Regions from separate parts of the Planococcus sp. MB-3u-03 genome, predicted to be linked through region 3. Evidence: riboswitches for the same ligand, from Rfam matches in the RefSeq annotation. Region 3 holds a riboswitch; each other region holds the start of a gene.
What was found. Region 3 has a riboswitch for S-adenosylmethionine ahead of CW734_RS04870 (transporter substrate-binding domain-containing protein). Riboswitches for the same ligand answer to the same signal wherever they lie in the genome.

Region 1: it holds a riboswitch for S-adenosylmethionine, as region 3 does, so the genes downstream of both, CW734_RS07175 (methionine ABC transporter ATP-binding protein) here and CW734_RS04870 (transporter substrate-binding domain-containing protein) in region 3, are expected to answer to the same signal.
Region 2: it holds a riboswitch for S-adenosylmethionine, as region 3 does, so the genes downstream of both, CW734_RS04050 (MetQ/NlpA family ABC transporter substrate-binding protein) here and CW734_RS04870 (transporter substrate-binding domain-containing protein) in region 3, are expected to answer to the same signal.

What each region holds. Positions count from the first base shown of each region.
Region 1 is NZ_CP025135.1:1,186,595-1,192,698, forward strand. It holds gene CW734_RS07150 (acyl-CoA dehydrogenase family protein) at 1-635, shown strand, start outside; gene CW734_RS07155 (arsenate reductase family protein) at 755-1,111, shown strand; gene gcvH (glycine cleavage system protein GcvH) at 1,189-1,569, shown strand; gene CW734_RS07165 (ribonuclease M5) at 1,630-1,992, shown strand; gene CW734_RS07170 (thioredoxin family protein) at 1,973-2,296, shown strand; SAM riboswitch class I at 2,332-2,436, shown strand; gene CW734_RS07175 (methionine ABC transporter ATP-binding protein) at 2,527-3,552, shown strand; gene CW734_RS07180 (methionine ABC transporter permease) at 3,545-4,213, shown strand; gene CW734_RS07185 (MetQ/NlpA family ABC transporter substrate-binding protein) at 4,307-5,137, shown strand; gene CW734_RS07190 (dicarboxylate/amino acid:cation symporter) at 5,379-6,104, shown strand, end outside.
Region 2 is NZ_CP025135.1:535,213-541,316, reverse strand. It holds gene CW734_RS04055 (acyl-CoA dehydrogenase family protein) at 1-611, opposite strand, end outside; gene CW734_RS04050 (MetQ/NlpA family ABC transporter substrate-binding protein) at 633-1,463, opposite strand; SAM riboswitch class I at 1,572-1,692, opposite strand; gene CW734_RS04045 (SDR family NAD(P)-dependent oxidoreductase) at 2,049-2,804, shown strand; gene groL (chaperonin GroEL) at 2,897-4,528, opposite strand; gene groES (co-chaperone GroES) at 4,566-4,850, opposite strand; gene CW734_RS04030 (CPBP family intramembrane glutamic endopeptidase) at 5,047-5,817, shown strand.
Region 3 is NZ_CP025135.1:718,005-724,108, reverse strand. It holds gene CW734_RS04885 (carbon starvation CstA family protein) at 1-967, shown strand, start outside; gene CW734_RS04880 (Ltp family lipoprotein) at 1,017-1,568, opposite strand; gene CW734_RS04875 (vWA domain-containing protein) at 1,605-2,261, opposite strand; SAM riboswitch class I at 2,519-2,623, shown strand; gene CW734_RS04870 (transporter substrate-binding domain-containing protein) at 2,741-3,586, shown strand; gene CW734_RS04865 (amino acid ABC transporter permease) at 3,649-4,332, shown strand; gene CW734_RS04860 (amino acid ABC transporter ATP-binding protein) at 4,347-5,090, shown strand; gene CW734_RS04855 (macro domain-containing protein) at 5,161-6,104, opposite strand, start outside.

The DNA of each region.
Region 1 (6,104 bases), 470 kb from region 3:
GATTCATGCAGGAGTATGAAATCGAGCGCATCTACCGCGATTCCCGCATTAACCGAATCTTCGAAGGAACAAATGAAATCAACCGCCTGCTCGTACCGGGTACGCTGCTCCGTAAAGCGATGAAAGGCGAGTTGCCGCTTCTTGAGCATGCACAAGCATTGCAGGAAGAGCTTTTGATGATGATGCCGGAAGAAGTCGGAACGGAAGCCTTGGCCCAGGAAAAAGCTTTGGTGAAAAACGCCAAGAAAATCGCCATCTTGGCAGCCGGCCTTGCCGCACAAACTTATGGCAAGAAACTGGAAGCGGAGCAGGAAGTGCTCGTGAACATCGCTGATATCGTCAGCAATGTGTTCGCGATGGAATCTGTCGTCTTGCGCACAGAAAAAGCCATTGCGGCAAGCGGCGAAGAAAAAGCGAAGCAGAAACTTCTTTATACGCAGATCTTCTGCCAGGAAGCTTTGGAAGAAATCGAAAAAGATGCGAAAGAAACCTTGATCGCAGCAATCGATGGCGACAATCAGCGCATGATGCTGTCCGCCCTCCGCAAATTGACGCGTTCAACACCGTATAACTTGATCGCGAAAAAACGCGAAGCATCCGAAAAATTGATCAACACAGAAAAATACGTCGTTTAATCGACCACAAAGAACGGGAAGGGGAAACCCTTCCTGTTTTTATTCGGATAAAACCAATCTCTCGGCAGTCGACTGGCCCGGGGCATTTTGATATGCTTGGTTACAAGACAGGAGGAGATTTGATGATCCAGTATTACGCTTACCCGAAATGCTCGACCTGCCAAAAAGGCAAGAAATGGCTTGAGGCGAATGGTGCGGAGTTCGACTACATCGATATCTCGCAAACCCCGCCCTCCGCAGCACAGTTGAAAGTAATCCACGAAACGAGCGGCATCGAGCTGAAGAAGTTTTTCAATACGAGCGGCAAGAAATACCGCGAACTCGGATTGAAGGAAAAACTGCCGAACATGTCCGCAGATGAGCAATATGAATTGCTGGCGTCGGACGGCATGCTGATCAAACGCCCGCTCGCTTGGGACGGTTCTCAGGCGACACTCGGCTTCAAGGAAGACGTATACGCAAATACATGGAGTTGACAAGTTTGTCGTCTTGTTTTTCATCCTTGGTTGTGGCAAACTGAAATTGAGTCAATTACATATTTGGAGGGGTTTGGATGAGCACACCACAAGAGCTTCGCTATTCAAAAGAACACGAATGGGTCAAAGTCGAAGACGGCAAAGCACGTATCGGCATTACTCATTTCGCGCAAGATGAACTTGGAGACATCGTATTTGTCGAGCTTCCGCAAGTCGGCGACGAGCTGAAAAAAGACGAGCCATTCGGCAGCGTCGAGTCCGTTAAAACGGTATCGGAATTGTATGCGCCGATCAGCGGCAAAATCGTCGAAGTCAATTCTGAGCTTGAAGACAGCCCGGAATTCGTCAACGAATCCCCTTATGAAAAAGCGTGGATGGTCGTTGTGGAAGCCCCTTCCGAAGATGAGGTCAATGCATTGATGTCAGCTGACGAATATAAAGAAATGACAAACGAGTAAGTTCGGAAAGCGCCTCTTTATGGCGCTTTTTTTCATATATCGTTTTCTGGGGGGATACGTATGGAGAAAGTGATAGTGGTTGAAGGGATCAGCGACAAGACCCGGATAGCTCCCTTGATTGCAGAACCCGTGACGATTCTTTGCACAAATGGTACAGTAAGTGCTACAAGACTCGAGGAAATGCTGTTGCCTTTTGAAGGTCAGGATATCATCATCCTGGTCGATGCGGACGCTTCCGGCGATAAACTGCGCAAGCTCATCAAGCGCGAATTTCCGGAAGCCCGCCATTTCCACATCGACCGAAGTTATAAAGAGGTGGCGACGACGCCGCTGCGCAAGCTGATCGATGTGCTCATCGCAGCCGATGTACAGGTCTTAAATCCAGTAGCAGGGAATGACTATTATGAACGAATGGACACATAAAGAATGGCTCAAGGAAAAAAACACACAGCCTGTGGCAGCGTATTATCTGTATACGCCGATGTGCGGCACCTGCCAAGTCGCGAGCAAGATGCTTGGCGTAGTTGCGGAACTTTTGCCGGGCCTCCCGATGGGCAAAGCCAATTTGAATTATGTACAGGAAGTCGCGGAGCTCTACGAAGTGGAAAGCGTGCCATGCCTGCTGATCTCCCAGGATGGCAAAGTGACGGATAAGGTCTATGCTTTCCAATCGGTGCCTTATTTGTATGAGAAATTGAAATCGGTTGACGAATATAGCCAGCCATGATAAATTTAATTTCTGAAATTAACTTAATAGCGTAACTCTTATAAAGAGAGGTGGAGGGAAGTGCCCGATGAAGCCCGGCAACCGTCATGAAAATGAAATGGTGCCAAGTCACTCAAAGTTCAGGCTTTGAAAGATGAGAGAACGGTTTATTGTGTTTACACATGTGCCTTTCTGCTTATCTGAGCAGGAAGGTTTTTTTATTAGCAAAAGATTTAGGAGAGTGCCCAATCATGATTGAGTTAAAAGGATTGACAAAAATATTCGATACCGGCAAAGTGCGTTTGACGGCTGTCGACCATGTCGATTTGACAGTGCCGGCAGGCGAGATTTTTGGCATCATCGGCTATAGCGGAGCAGGGAAAAGTACTTTGATCCGCCTGCTGAATGGCCTTGAAAAGCCGAGTGAAGGTTCTGTTGAGATCAACGGCCAGAACATCACGGCGATTTCGGGACCGAAGCTTCGCAAAGCCCGCCAGAAGGTCAGCATGATCTTCCAGCATTTCAATTTGCTGTGGTCGCGGACCGTGCGGGAGAACATTGAATTTCCTCTCGAGATTGCCGGAGTGGGGAAAGAGGAGCGGCGCAAGCGTTCTGCAGAGCTGATTGAACTGGTCGGCTTGGAAGGGCGTGAAAACGCCTATCCAGCCCAGCTTTCCGGCGGGCAGAAGCAGCGCGTCGGCATAGCCCGGGCACTGGCCAATGACCCTGAAGTCTTGCTTTGCGATGAAGCGACATCGGCACTCGATCCGCAAACGACCGATGCGATTTTGGATTTGTTGGTCGACATCAACAAGCGCCTTGGCTTGACGATTGTCTTGATCACGCACGAAATGCACGTCATCCGGAAGATTTGCCATCGGGTTGCCGTCATGGAAGGCGGCCGCGTCGTCGAACTGGGCGAAGTGCTGCATGTCTTCCAGCATCCGAAGGAAAATATCACGAAGCGCTTTGTTGCCCAAGTGACCGAGACGGAAGATTCGGCAGAGACCGTCCGCCATTTGCGCGAGCAATATCCGGAAGGGCAATTGGTCAAATTGATATTCGTCGGTGACCAGGCGGAGCAGCCGATCCTGACGCAGCTGATCCGGGAATACAAAGTGGAAGTCAATATCGTCCACGGCAATATCTCTCACACACAGCGCGGTGCTTATGGCACACTGATCCTTCAATTGAAGGGAACAGCAGATGAGATCGCAAAGGCACTTGCCTTCCTCGGTGCGCATGATGTACAGACGGAGGTGATGGGCAATGCTTGAGAATTTGTTCCCGAACGTTGATTGGCAAGCTATGTGGGAAGCGACGCTCGAAACGATTTACATGACGGCAGTGTCCACGCTGTTCACCTTTATCATCGGGCTCGTGCTAGGCGTTATCCTGTTTTTGACTGCACCCAACCAATTATGGGCGAATAAAGTGGTCAACTGGCTATCAGGAGCGTTCGTTAATATATTCCGTTCGATTCCATTTATCATCTTGATCATTTTGCTTATCCCATTCACGAAATTCCTGATCGGCAGCATCCGTGGGCCGAACGCTGCACTCCCGGCATTGATCATCGGGGCAGCTCCATTCTATGCCCGCATGGTGCTGATCGCCTTGAAAGAAATCGACAAAGGCGTCATCGAAGCCGCGCGCTCGATGGGAGCGACGACGTGGACGATTATCCGCAAAGTGCTGCTGCCTGAATCAAAACCCGCTTTGATTTCCGGAATCACCGTAACCGCCATCGCCTTGGTTGGCTATACCGCCATGGCAGGCATCATCGGCGCTGGAGGGCTCGGGACGCTCGCGTTCTTGGACGGGTTCCAACGAAGCCGCGAAGACGTAACTCTCGTCTCGACGATCTTGATTTTGGTCATCGTCTTCGCCGTCCAATTTGTCGGTGACTTCTTGACCAGCAGAGCCGATAAACGCTAAGCCGTCTTGGGCGGATCGATTAAATAAAAAGGGGCAGTCATTGCCCGGTATTATATAAAACTACATTTAATAGAAGAAAAGGGGAATTTTGTAATGAAAAAATTAGTATTCGGTTCATTTGCAGCAGTATTGGCGTTATCGGCTTGCGGCGCTGAAGAAAGCAACGGCGGCGGTTCAGAAGGCGAAGAAACAAGCACGTTGACAGTCGGCGCTTCTAACGTGCCTCACGGAGAGATTTTAGAACAGGCAAAACCAATCCTTGCAGAACAAGGAATTGAGCTTGAAATCGAAACATACCAGGATTATATCCTTCCGAACCAAGACTTGGAATCAGGGGATCTGGATGCCAACTATTATCAGCACATTCCTTATTTGGAAGCACAAATTGCCGATCACGGATATGACTTCGCCAATGCTGGCGCGGTCCACATCGAGCCAATGGGCATCTACTCAAAAGACATTGCGTCTTTGGATGAGATTCCACAAGATGGAACGATTCTTATGAGCAACTCTGTCGCGGAGCACGGTCGTATGCTGTCAATTCTTGAAGCAGAAGGATTGATCAAGCTTGATGAAAATGTTGACAAAACAACAGCTGAAGTCAGCGACATCGTTGAAAACGAGAAAAACATCCAGTTCGAGACAGAATACGAACCGGCGCTACTCGTGCAAATGTACGAAGCAAATGAAGGCGATGCAGTATTCATCAACGCCAACTATGCTATCGATGCAGGCTTGAAGCCGATGGAAGATTCAATCGCACTTGAAGGTTCGGATTCTCCTTATGCCAACCTGATCGTCGTTCAATCCGGTGATGAAGAAAACGAAGACATTCAAGCACTAGTCGAAGTCTTGACTTCACAAGAAATCCAAGACTTCATCCTTGAAGAATGGGACGGCGCTGTCATTCCTGTTGAACAATAAACCATAAAACGCGATGCATTCCCGAGAGGAATGCATCGCGTTTTTTTATGTTGAAAAACAGGGGGGGAACGGAAGAGCTTGCGGAATAAAACACTTTCAGCAATCCTTCAAAACATTTTATTATTTTTTCGAAATAATAAAAATATTACGTGATTTAGGAAAAAGCTATTAGCTTTTCGAAAACTATGGTAATTTCACATAATAACGAATAAACAACTGTTTTCACAGGGAGGACAAGATTATGAAATTTCAATTCGGTTTGCTGCCGCGGATTGTGCTGGCCATCGTGCTTGGCGTACTCATCGGCTCTGTTGCGCCAGAAGCGCTCGTCCGTGTATTTGCTACGTTCACAGGAATTTTCGGAGGGTTCTTGAATTTTATCGTGCCATTGATCATTCTCGGTTTTATTGCACCAGGTATTGCAAAACTCGGCAAAGGTTCGGGGAAATTATTGGGCCTTGCGACTGCAGTCGCGTATCTATCCACTATCGTGGCAGGCGTCCTGGCCTTTATCGTAGCTTCTTCCATTTTGCCTAATTTGATGGAAGGCGGTTCGCTGAACAACTTGGATGACCCGGCAAATGCGCTTGCTTCAAGCTTCATTGAACTGGAAATTCCGCAATTATTCGGCGTGATGAGCGCCTTGATTTTGGCGTTCTTGCTCGGAATCGGCATGGCTTCTACAGGAAGCAAGACGATGGCATCATTCTTCGAAGAGTTCCAGGAGATCATTGAAAAAGTTATTTCATACATCATAATCCCGCTATTGCCATTCCACATCTTCGGTATTTTTGCGAACATGGCGTACGGTGGGGCTGTAATGGAGATCCTTTCACTATTTGCGGTGGTCTTCATCCTGATCATCGCTTTGCATTGGGTCATGCTCACGGGCCAATACACCACTGCAGGGGTATTGAGAAAGAAAAATCCGTTCGCTTTGATCCGGACGATGCTGCCGGCTTACTTC
Region 2 (6,104 bases), 180 kb from region 3:
GTCATCGCCACACTGTCCCAAGTCTCGTCGATCGCTATGCCTTCAGCCGACCGCGGAATGAGGAAATAGCCCACTTCTCCGGTCTCTTCAATCACAGCGGTCACGTTGAAGTAATTCAATACCGGCGCCATCGACGTGAACGACTTGCGTCCATCAATGACCCACGAACCGCCAACTTTTCTCGCTGTGGTCGATGGCTTGCCGCCTCTTGTCGGGCTGCCGGTCTGCTTTTCGGTCGCACAATTATTGATCAATGCGCCGCGTGCTTTGATATCGTCAAATAAAGCTTCAAGCACTGATTCGTCCCATTTACCGGTCTCGCCCAAATCTTGAACGATGCCCATATGCCAACCGATTGACAAACCGGTCGACCCGTCCGCGCGGCTGATCGCTTCCTGATAGCGCAGCATCTCAGACAAGGAAATGCCCGCTCCGCCGTATTCTTTCGGAATCGTCAACGCGGGGTAATTGATCGCTTTCAGTTCCTCAAAATTCTCAAATGGAAATTTTCGTTCCAAATCATTGTGCGCGGCCCGTTCCGTAAACGGTGCGACGGTTTCATTCAATATGTCCATGCGTTCTTCAAATGTCTTCGCTTTTAGGATATCCATCATTCTTCACCTTTCTCCTATCTATTGCGCCCATTCCTCCGTCAAAATGAAGCCGTCATACTGCTCATTCGACTCGATATATTCCTGGAACTCCTCGGATTCGTAAGCGTCTTTCAAATCTTTCGCCCACTGAGTATCCGCGTTATCTTCTTCGATCGTCACCACAATCCGATGCTGTTCGGGCGTATTCTCGATTTTCAACGCATCCGTAATCTTGCGGTCCGGCGCATTGGCAATATAATTGCCGTTGACGACGCCAAAATCGATATCCTGCAGCGACACCAGAATTTGCGCTGGGTCCAAGACTTTCAAGTCGAGATCGTAATCCGCATTTTCCACTGCGTTCAAATTAAAATCCGTCACGCCTGCATCGTCTGACACCGTCACCCACCCGAGTTCCTCCAAGATGCGCACTGCGCGTTCCTGGTTGACCGGATCATTCGGCAAGCCGACAGTCGAGCCGTCCTTCACCTCATCCAACGATTGATGATTCGCTGAATACAAACCTTGAGGCGCGCTCGGCACAAAAGCGATGCCGGTCATGTCCATGCCCAATTCCTCGTTGATCCCTTCCATATACGCCGTGCTCTGGAAAATGCTCGCATCGATCAAGCCTTCCTGCATCGCCGGATTCAACTGCATGTTCTGGGAAAAAGTTGTTGTATCCACTTTATACCCTTTCTCCTCCAAAATAGGCAAGATCCCTTCCTTGAATTGCTGCTCGTACGTCCCGACGCCAAAGCCGACACGCACTTCTTTCTTGTCTTCCTCGGAAGCTTCCCCGCTATCGCCGCATCCAGCTAATAATAGCGCACCCGAAATCCCAAACACACCAATCCAACGCTTGTTCATCTGCCATCTCTCCTTGGTCTTTTTTATTTTGAATGAGACGCTACAATTCTTGCGGCCAATAGAAAAACCCCTCTTCATAAAAAAGAAGAGAGGCTCACCGTCCGGCTCTTCTCATCTCTCAAATGCTTAACAGCACCTGCTGGATTTGGCACAGTTTCAAATTGGACATCCAATCTGTTCCGCTGCCGAAGCTTCAAAGGGCCAGTCCCTCCACTTATCTGGATAAGAAATTATGTACTCAGAATTAATGCCGAGTAAATTGATATGATTAATACAATAGCAGAGCTTGGATTTCATGGCAATAGAAAATTTAGAAATCGTACTATAAAAACACTCCTCCCTACTAAATCGGAGAGATGTGTTTCCACGTACCGCTCCTTGCTAAGATATTTTGTATGTTTCTGTGCCAGCAGGAAAATAGTGTATAATCTTCATTTAAGAACTCTCCTAATTCCAAACACTCTAATATTGAAGTTTCCAGTTTATAAAATGCTGTTTCTTTCACTTCAAGAGCCAGCACAATCTCATGAGAGTTTCATTGTTTCTGCACACTAGCTATCTATTCATTTCAATGGAGGGATTCACATGAAGTACACGGTAATTACAGGCGCCAGCTCAGGAATCGGATATGAAGCTGCACTGGCTTTTGCGACATGCGGCAAAAACCTTATTCTTGTGGCAAGAAGGGAAAACGAGCTCAATAATCTTAAAGAGAAGATTCAAAGCATGAACTCTGAGCTGGACGTCGTCATCAAACCCACCGACCTATCCGACAGCGAGCAGGTCCATGCACTATACGAAAGCCTCAAAGAATACGATATTGAAACCTTCGTCAACAACGCCGGCTTCGGAAACAGTGCTACCGTCGCTGAGCAGGATATGACTAAAACGGAAAAGATGCTGCGCGTAAATGTTGAGGCACTCACTACGCTTTCCACTCTTTATGCACGCGACTATGCGGACCAAGAAGGGGCGCAGCTCATCAACGTATCATCTGACTTAGGCTACAGACTCGTGCCAAATGCTGTTACATACGCTGCGACCAAATTTTACGTGAGCGCATTTACAGAAGGCCTTGCCCAGGAACTGCAGGATAACGGAGCTCGATTGAAAGTTAAAATACTCGCGCCATCCATGACCGAAACCGAATTCGTGAAAACTGCGCGGGAACTTGATGAATTCAGCTATAGCGACAATGTGCAGAAGTTCCATACCTCAAAAGAGATGGCACAGTTTATGCTGGAGCTTTATGATAGCGAACAGATTGTTGGCAAGGTCAATAGTGAGACCTATGAGTTTGAGTTGATGGATCCGGTTTTTCAGTATACCTCGAGGAAGTAGAATTCCCTGTCCTTAAGTTCGAGTATAGTTCAAACATCAAAAAATCCCCTTTCACATTACGTGAAAGGGGATTTTCTAGATGGGCTGATGGCTTACATCATTCCTCCCATGCCACCCATATCAGGCATTCCGCCACCTTGACCTGCTGGCTCCGGAATATCAGCCACTACAGCCTCAGTTGTCAGGAACATAGCCGCAACAGATGCTGCGTTTTGCAGTGCAGAACGCGTCACTTTCGTTGGGTCTACGATGCCTTGTTCAAGCATGTTGACCCATTCGCCTGTTGCTGCGTTGTAGCCGATTCCGACTTCTTCCGTTTTCAGGCGGTGAACGATGATCGAGCCTTCAAGGCCAGCGTTCGTTGCGATTTGGCGAACCGGCTCTTCAAGTGCACGGAGCACGATGTTGATGCCAGTCGCGACGTCGCCTTCTTGCTCTGTCGCAATTTGCGCCACTTGGTTGTAGACATTGATAAGCGCTGTACCGCCGCCTGCCACGATGCCTTCTTCAACCGCTGCGCGTGTTGCGTTCAATGCGTCTTCAATGCGCAGTTTACGCTCTTTCAATTCTGTTTCAGTTGCTGCGCCGACTTTGATCACTGCTACGCCGCCAGCAAGTTTCGCGAGGCGCTCCTGCAGTTTTTCGCGGTCGAATTCAGAAGTCGTTTCTTCCAATTGGCTACGGATTTGCGCCACGCGTGCGATGATTTTCTCGGAATCGCCATTGCCTTCAACGATTGTCGTGTTGTCTTTCGAAACGACGACTTTCGCTGCGCGTCCAAGTTGTGCGATATTTGTGGATTTCAGGTCAAGACCGAGATCTTCCGTGATCACTTCAGCGCCAGTAAGTGCAGCAATGTCTTCAAGCATCGCTTTTCTGCGATCGCCGAATCCAGGAGCTTTCACAGCTACTGCGTTGAATGTGCCGCGCAATTTGTTCACGACAAGTGTTGCCAACGCTTCGCCTTCAACATCTTCAGAGATGATGAGTAGCGGTTTGCTTTGCTGAACGACTTGCTCAAGCACCGGAAGGATTTCCTGGATATTGCCGATTTTCTTGTCAGTGACAAGGATGAACGGGTTTTCAAGAACCGCTTCCATTTTATCGGAATCCGTCACCATGTAAGGAGACTGGTAGCCGCGGTCGAATTGCATCCCTTCCACAACGTCAAGTTCCGTCGTGAAGCCGCGTGATTCTTCCAATGGGATGACGCCATCGTTGCCGACGCGCTCCATTGCTTCTGCGATCAATTTACCGACTTCCTCGTCGCCTGAAGAAATCGCCGCTACTTGCGCGATCGATTCTTTGCCTTCGATTTGCTGGGAAATAGATTGCAATCCCGTAACTGCGCTTTCCACAGCAAGTTCGATGCCGCGGCGGATGCCGACAGGGTTTGCGCCAGCTGTGACGTTCTTCAAGCCTTCGCGGATCATCGCTTGTGCTAGAACTGTCGCAGTTGTCGTACCGTCACCTGCGATATCATTTGTTTTGGAAGCAACTTCCGCCACGAGTTTTGCGCCCATGTTTTCAAACGCGTTTTCAAGCTCGATTTCTTTAGCGATCGTTACGCCATCGTTTGTAATAAGCGGCGTGCCGAATTTCTTCTCAAGCACGACATTGCGCCCTTTTGGCCCAAGCGTTACTTTGACTGCGTCCGCTAATTTATCTACACCTTGCAGCATCAAGCTGCGTGCATCTTCACTGAACTTAATTTCTTTTGCCATGATTCGGTTCCTCCTATTAAATAGAATTTATGCTTATTTAGCCGACAATCGCAAGGATGTCGTTTTCACGTAAAATTAAGTATTCTTTGCCTTCGTATTTCAATTCTGTGCCCGCATATTTCGAAAAGACGACGCGGTCTCCTTCAGTTACGTCCAGCTCTGTGCGCTGTCCATTTTCACGGATAAGCCCATTCCCTACCGCAATCACTTTGCCTTCCTGCGGTTTTTCCTGCGCAGATCCTGGCAAGACGATTCCGCTAGATGTCTTTTCTTCCTTTTCGACGAGCTCAATGATGACACGATCTCCTAATGGTCTTAACAATTGAAACACCCTCCTCAAATTAAATAGCTTCTAGTCATTTAGCACTCTCTAGTCTTGAGTGCTAACCCATAGATAAGTTTAATAAAATCTTCAGTTAATTGCAAGCAGAAACCTTATGGCGTTTTGAATTCTTTGCGCCTTTTTCCGTTAAGCCCTACAATAAAAGGAGCATGCGAAAAGAAAGGAATTTGACTACATGACCTCAACCGATAAAACCGCCTCTCCCTCGAAAGCGAAAGGGTATAAGCGCAAAAACATGCGTACGCCGCTCCTGGTCCTGCTCGTCTTCGTAGCCGTTCAGCTCATGCCGATCCTCTTTATCGGCCCGACACTCGGTTATTTCCGAGACCAAGGGCTTGACGATGCCACCGCCCGCGCTTCCACTTCCGGATGGCTGATCTTCCTGACGATGGGCATCGGCTTTTTAGTTACGATGGTTCTCATCTTGCGCGACCGCAACTTCTTCAATATTTGGAAAGGCAAAAAATCGAGCCTTCCCGCTGCAATCGGCTGGGGCGTCCTCGGTTTTCTGTTGTTGATCATCGGGCAATCAATCGCCGCCATGATCGAAATGGCAATCGGCATCGATCCGGGATCCGCCAATACCCAGACACTCGTCCGAATCGCTGAAGTGGTGCCGTACGCGATCATCGCGGTCGTCCTGTTCGGCCCCATACTCGAAGAACTGGTCTTCCGCCGAGTCGTCTTCGGCTCCTTGAACCAGACGCTGAACTTCTGGATCGCCACCGCCATCTCGGCACTCGTCTTCGCGCTCGTCCATCTCGAGTTCACGCATCTTCTGCTCTACTTCACGACCGGACTGATCCTGGCAGCCCTCTATCAGCGGACCAAGCGCATCCTCACCCCGATCATCGCGCACATCCTGCTGAACGGCTATGTCATGCTTATCCAGCTCAATATGGACAAGATCGAAACCTTCATCAAACAAATGGAAAACCTGCAATAACCCAAAAACCGCCACTTCCTTGTTGAAGTAGCGGTTTTTTCCATCTCTGTTAAGTCATAGCTGGGTTGAAATATTTGATTGGCGACAGTTCCACATCCATAATCGAGCCACAAAATTCCTTAAGGTTGGTTTAATGATATTTCCCGCTTCGAAATTCTAGTGAAGTGACTTCTTTTCAATCTCAACTCAGAGACGGAGCGAAAGGGGCCGACTCCGGGAGGATCAGCGAGACAATTGAGACCCTGCAAGCGAATACACGAAAGGCATTGAGCGGATTCGTTTGCGAA
Region 3 (6,104 bases):
CTTTATCTGGGCGCTTGCACTTATTTTTGCTTATTTCGTTCTTGCAACGATCTTGCCGATCAACCGCATCATCGGCCGCATCTACCCGCTACTCGGCGGCATCCTGTTGTTCATGGCCATCGCAGTAGCCGTGGCACTCGTGTTCTCAGGAAAACCAATGCCGAACTTGACCTTCAGCAATTTGCATCCAGGCGAATTACCAATCTGGCCGCTATTGATGGTTACCGTTTCTTGCGGCGCAATCTCCGGCTTCCATAGCACGCAAAGCCCGATCATCGCCCGCACGATGAAAAAAGAAACTGACGGCCGTAAAATCTTCTACGGCGCCATGGTCATCGAAGGCATTATCGCTTTGATCTGGGCGGCTGCTGGCATGACCTTCTTCAACGGAACTGAAGGACTTGGCGCAGCACTTGCAGCTGGCGGGCCATCAGGCGTGGTCAATGAAATTTCGATCTCGCTCCTTGGTACTCTCGGTGGCATCCTCGCGATCTTCGGCGTCATCATCTTGCCGATCACAACGGGCGATACCGCGCTTCGCTCATCGCGCATGATCTTGGCTGACTTGCTGTCGAAGTTCACCAAGACTGACGGCACTTTGAGAATCCTATTGATCACCATCCCGCTCGCCATCCCGACGTTCTACATGGCGACGATCGACTACACCTTCTTGTGGCGCTACGTCGGCTGGACCAACCAAGTGGTCGCGACATTTATGCTGTGGACAGCGACGATGTATTTGCTCAAGAACTACAAAATGCACTGGATCAGCGGCGTACCGGCCATGTTCATGACAGGCGTCGTCTCCATGTACATCTTCTACGCACCGGAAGGCTTGAATATGGAATACCACATCGCCGCCATGATCGGCTCGGTCATCACGCTGGCTATCGCTTTATGGTATATCGCACAGATCATGAAGTACCGCGCTGCGAAGCAAGTGGATTCGGAAGTTGAAACGGTTTAAATGAAAAAAGATGAGCCCCGGCAGTTTTGCCGGGGCTCATCTTTTTGGTTTATTCCAAATTTTCGACCGCGTAGTCAGCTTCTTCTTGTGTAAATTGACCGCCATAATCAGAAGTCAATTGATTGCGAATAGCTTCCTTGGACATACTCATGCTTTCCTGATAAGTCTTGGCCGACTCCAAAGCGTTCGCATTCCAATCTGCATCCACATTGTCGATCGCATATTGTGCAGCATCTTCTGGGAACTGTCCGCCGTATTCAGAAGTCAATTGATCGAACACACCGGCTTTCGACATATGCATGGTATCTGAATAGGTCTGTGCTTGATTCAATGCAGATTCAAACTCAGTCGATACTTCCGGCTCAGCTGGCTCTTCTTCAACCGGTTCTTCCGTTTCAGCGGCTTCTTCCGTTTCAGCTGGTTCCTCTGCTTCTTCCGAAGAAGTTTCTTCGGTTGCGGTTTCTTCTGTTGCCGGAGCTGTTTCTGTCGGGCCCTCGGTTTCAGTGGAATCTTCTCCTCCTCCGACTAATGCAACCAGTATGGCCATTAATACAAATAGGCCAATGATGCCGAGACAGCCAATCTTAAATACTTTTTTCATGATGAATCCCCCTCGTTTTCGAATAAATTTCACTTATTATTGCTTTTCTTTATTTCCGCGAGCTTCATAATCCCGCTCAATCTCCCTCTTCCACTCCCGGCCAATCTTTTTCCCGGTCCGGAACGAACTCACCGCTTCGCTCAACACTTGATAATTCAACTCCGTCCCCTCCGCATCCGCATGGTAATCCACCGCAAAATCTTCGTCGACACCGAATTTCTTTGCGGTCGCGGCCGCGTCGATGTTCGCACCGAGAAAAATGAATTCCCACCCAGCCGTCTTTTTCGAGGCAATCATTTCATTAATTTTCTTGTATGTGTATTCACAGCTGGAGTTTTCCAGGCCATCCGTCGTGATGACGAACATCACTTGATCGGCCTGGTGCTTTTTCAATGTCCCTTTTTGCGCATTGCTGATCTTTTGGATTGTCGAGCCGACCGCATCGAGCAAAGCCGTCATGCCGCCTACTTCATAATCGCTATCCGTCATCGGCGAAATACCTTCGAGCGAAATCCGATCGTGAAGCAGCTCGTATTCGTGGTTGAATAGAACCGTCGTCACGCGGACCTCGCCTGGGAGCTTTCGCTGTTTGTCGATTAGGGCATTAAAGCCGCCGATCGTATCTTTTTCGAGCCCCGCCATCGAACCGCTCTTGTCGAGAATAAACACCAATTCTGTCGTTTCATTTTTCATCTCAATTTCCTCCTTCAGGTTACTTGCTACCCCAAGGATACGATTTTCCAATAGAAAAAAGGTCGCTTTTAAAGCGACCTTTTACAAACCAATCAACTCACTGCACGACATAATTTATGTACTAAAAAGCAGGAGTAGCAGATGAAACTTTACGTTTATCTTCGAAAAAATTAAATCCCTACTAAATATATAGGAATACATATTGACCTCATTAAATGTCGATGGTATGGTCTTAATATAGCTGAATAGTTAATACGTTCTTATCATGAGAGGTGGAGGGATTGGCCCTACGAAACCTCGGCAGCGGACTCTTTTCGGGTACTGTGCCAAATCCAACAAGCGAATCGCTTGAGAGATAAGAAGAGTTGAAATCTTTTTTTTTGAGATGCAAACCTCTTCTTATTGAAGAGGTTTTTTTGTTTGGTTTCATGAAGAACCATTGCTGTTGCGCTAACTTCATTAAGGATGGTGTCATACATATGAAAAAGTCGAAAAAGTTTTTGCTTTTTACACTGATTTCAGCAACAGCATTAATCGCAGCTGCATGCGGTAATGAGGATTCCAATAGTTCTGCCAGCGCTTCTGAATCAGGCGAACAGAATTCGTGGGAACGAATTGAGGAATCAGGCAAATTAGTAGTGGGTACAGAAGGTTTATATTTTCCGGTTACCTACTTCGATGAAACAACGAAAGAATTGACTGGCTTTGATGTAGAAGTAGTACGGGCGATTGGGGATAAGCTAGGCCTAGAAGTTGAATTTAAAACGATGGAATTTGACGGCCTTTTGCCCGCACTAAGAAATGGTCAGATCGATATTGCAGCAAATGACTTTTCGATTACAGAAGAACGCCTCGAGAAATTTGATTTTACAGTTCCCGTCAAGCATTCCTATGGATCAGCCATTGTCCGGGAGAATGATGATTCTGGAATTACAACGGTGGATGATTTAGCAGGTAAGAAAGTTGGTGGAGCTGCGACGAGCAATTACTCCGACTATGCTAAAGAACAAGGCGCTGAGGTAGTGGTCTATACTGGATCAGATACTGTGCTTCCTGAAATTGTGCAAGGACGCGTTGATGCTACACTTAATGATTATTTAGTACTAATTCAAGCACTAGAACAATTCGACAAACCTGGATTGAAGCTTGCTGAAAATGTGAAGTTTTCTCCTAACAGCAGTGGCTTAGTGATGCAAAAAGACAGTCCGGAATTGAAAGAACAACTTGATGCCGCCCTTACAGAATTAATCGAAGATGGCACCGTGACGGAAATCTCACTTGAATTTTTAGGTGCTGACGTCACAAAGCCAGTTGAAGTTGAATAATCCTACAGGGGAATCCTTTGATTCCTCTTTTTTCTATCCTGCACATCCAAAGGAGATAAAATATGTCTGAGTTTAAATGGGAATATCTTTTTAATATAGAAGTCGCAATAGAGGCTCTTCCGTTTATCTTGGAAGGAGCTTGGTATACTCTATTGATCGCAATTGTAAGCATGCTTCTCGCTCTATTTCTAGGGTTGTTCGTTGCCCTTGCCCGCATGAATAAACTAGCTTTGATTTCCTTTCCTACACGCCTATTTATCTCATTTATGCGCGGAACGCCCCTTCTTGTTATTTTATTCATCCTGTATTTCGGGTTTCCGATGGTCGGTATCGATATGCAACCATTGACAGCCGCCATCATCGGCATTAGTATCCACTTCTCCGCCTATACGGCCGAAGTGATTCGGTCGGCCATCTCATCGGTAGCAAAAGGTCAATGGGAAGCGGCGGAAACTCTCAGAATGACTTACTGGCAAACAATGCGGCGCATCATTTTGCCACAGGGTACGCGCATTGCGCTGCCACCTTTATCAAGTATTTTTATGGACATTATAAAAGGCACCTCACTTGCCATGGTCATTACTGTTTCCGAGATGTTCTACCGGGCGAAGGTCGTTGTTGGACAAACTTATGAAAGCTTGACCCTGTATATTCTAGTGGCACTCATTTATTGGGCAATTTGTTCAGTTGTCACCTTACTGCAGGATTATTTAGAGAAAAAAGCAAATCGTTATGTCATGACGTGAATGGAGTTTTGAAAATGATTAAAGTCGATCAGCTCAGCAAAAACTTTAATGACAACGAAGTCTTAAAGTCCATTTCCCTCGAAATCGAACAAGGCGAAGTTCTTAGCATCATCGGACCGTCCGGATCAGGTAAGACCACATTACTTCGGTGCTTGAATTTATTAGAGTCCCCTACCTCAGGATCACTTAAAATCAAGGATGTAGTTGTCACTTTTAACGGCAAGGCACCATCAAAAAAACAGAAAGTCGATATACAGCAGTACTCTGGAATGGTATTTCAGCATTTTCATCTATTTCCGCATAAAACGGTTATCGAGAACGTTATCGAAGCACCGCTAATCGTCCAAAAACGAGACAAACAGGAAGTTGTAACAGAAGCAGAAGAACTGCTCCATAAGGTTGGTTTATCAGCTCATAAAAACCATTATCCCGAACAGCTTTCGGGAGGCCAGAAGCAGCGAGCCGCTATTGCACGCATTCTCGCTTTAAAACCAGATGTATTGTTATTTGACGAACCTACATCGGCTCTGGACCCTGAACTCGTCGGTGAAGTATTAACCGTCATCAAAGATTTAGCGCAAGAAGGCCAGACAATGATCATTGTGACACATGAAATGCATTTCGCTCGCGAAGTATCCGACCGCGTTGTTTTTATCGCGGATGGCTATATTGTTGAAGAAGGAAAACCAGAAGTTCTATTTTCATCTCCTCAAGAAGAACGTACAAAGAAATTTTTGGAGAAAGTCCTCGTCCGATAAATTCGCAAATATAAAACAGCCCCGTTCCGTGAACAGGGCTGTTTCTAATTTAGAAACTGTATAGAATCTTTTACGAACCAAGAAGCGCTTCATCAAATGCAAACAAGGCTTCATTGATTTCAAAGATATTGTATTGTTCCCGCTCAATGAAATAACGGACGATCAAGTCGAATTTATGGCTGTTCGACAAGCGGTAGCCCGCCGTCCCGAGCAGTTCCTCCGTCTCGTCGAGATCCAGTTCGAGCGCGATCGCAAACGCCAGGATGGTCTTTTTCTTCGGCGTGTAGCCTGGGGAGTTTCTGATTTTGGAAAACAGCTTCTTGTCGAGATTCGCCTTTTTATAGGTCTCGGCATCGGTCATGCCTCGGTCGTCAATGAACCTGAACAGACGCTTCGAAAAGGATTCGTCCAGCTCTTCCAAGAACTCTTCGAGGCTCAGTTCCTGTTCCAGCACTTCTTTCGGTTCGTACATCGGGATTTCCAGTGGCTGCTGGTCGCGATAACGGACAGCCCGGTCTTCTAAAACCGACGCTTCCTGTTCATTGATGAATGTTTCAATCGATTCATAAAGCTTCTGGCTAATGCCAAACGACTGCTGGTCCAAGACGACCAGATAGACGTCCATATCGCGCAAGTTCAAAAAGGTATCAATCTCTTCCGTCGCCACACGCAACGCCGGTTCTTTCGGATAGCCGAAGATACCGGTCGAGATGAGCGGAAAAGCAATCGACTCACAGCCAAGCTCGGCGGCAAGTTGCAGCGAGTTGCGGTAGCAATTGCGCAACAAGGTCTCTTCATTGTGACCTCCGCCTTCCCAAACAGGTCCGACCGTATGGATGACGAACTTTGCATCCAACGCAAAGCTTTCGGTGTGCACCGCTTCCCCGACCGCACAATGGCCGATTCTGTCGCACGCTTCCTGCAGCTGCTTCGGCCCCGCTGCCCGGAAAATTGCCCCGCATACACCGCCGTCCATCTTCAGGCTGGAGTTTGCGGCATTGACGATGGCATCGG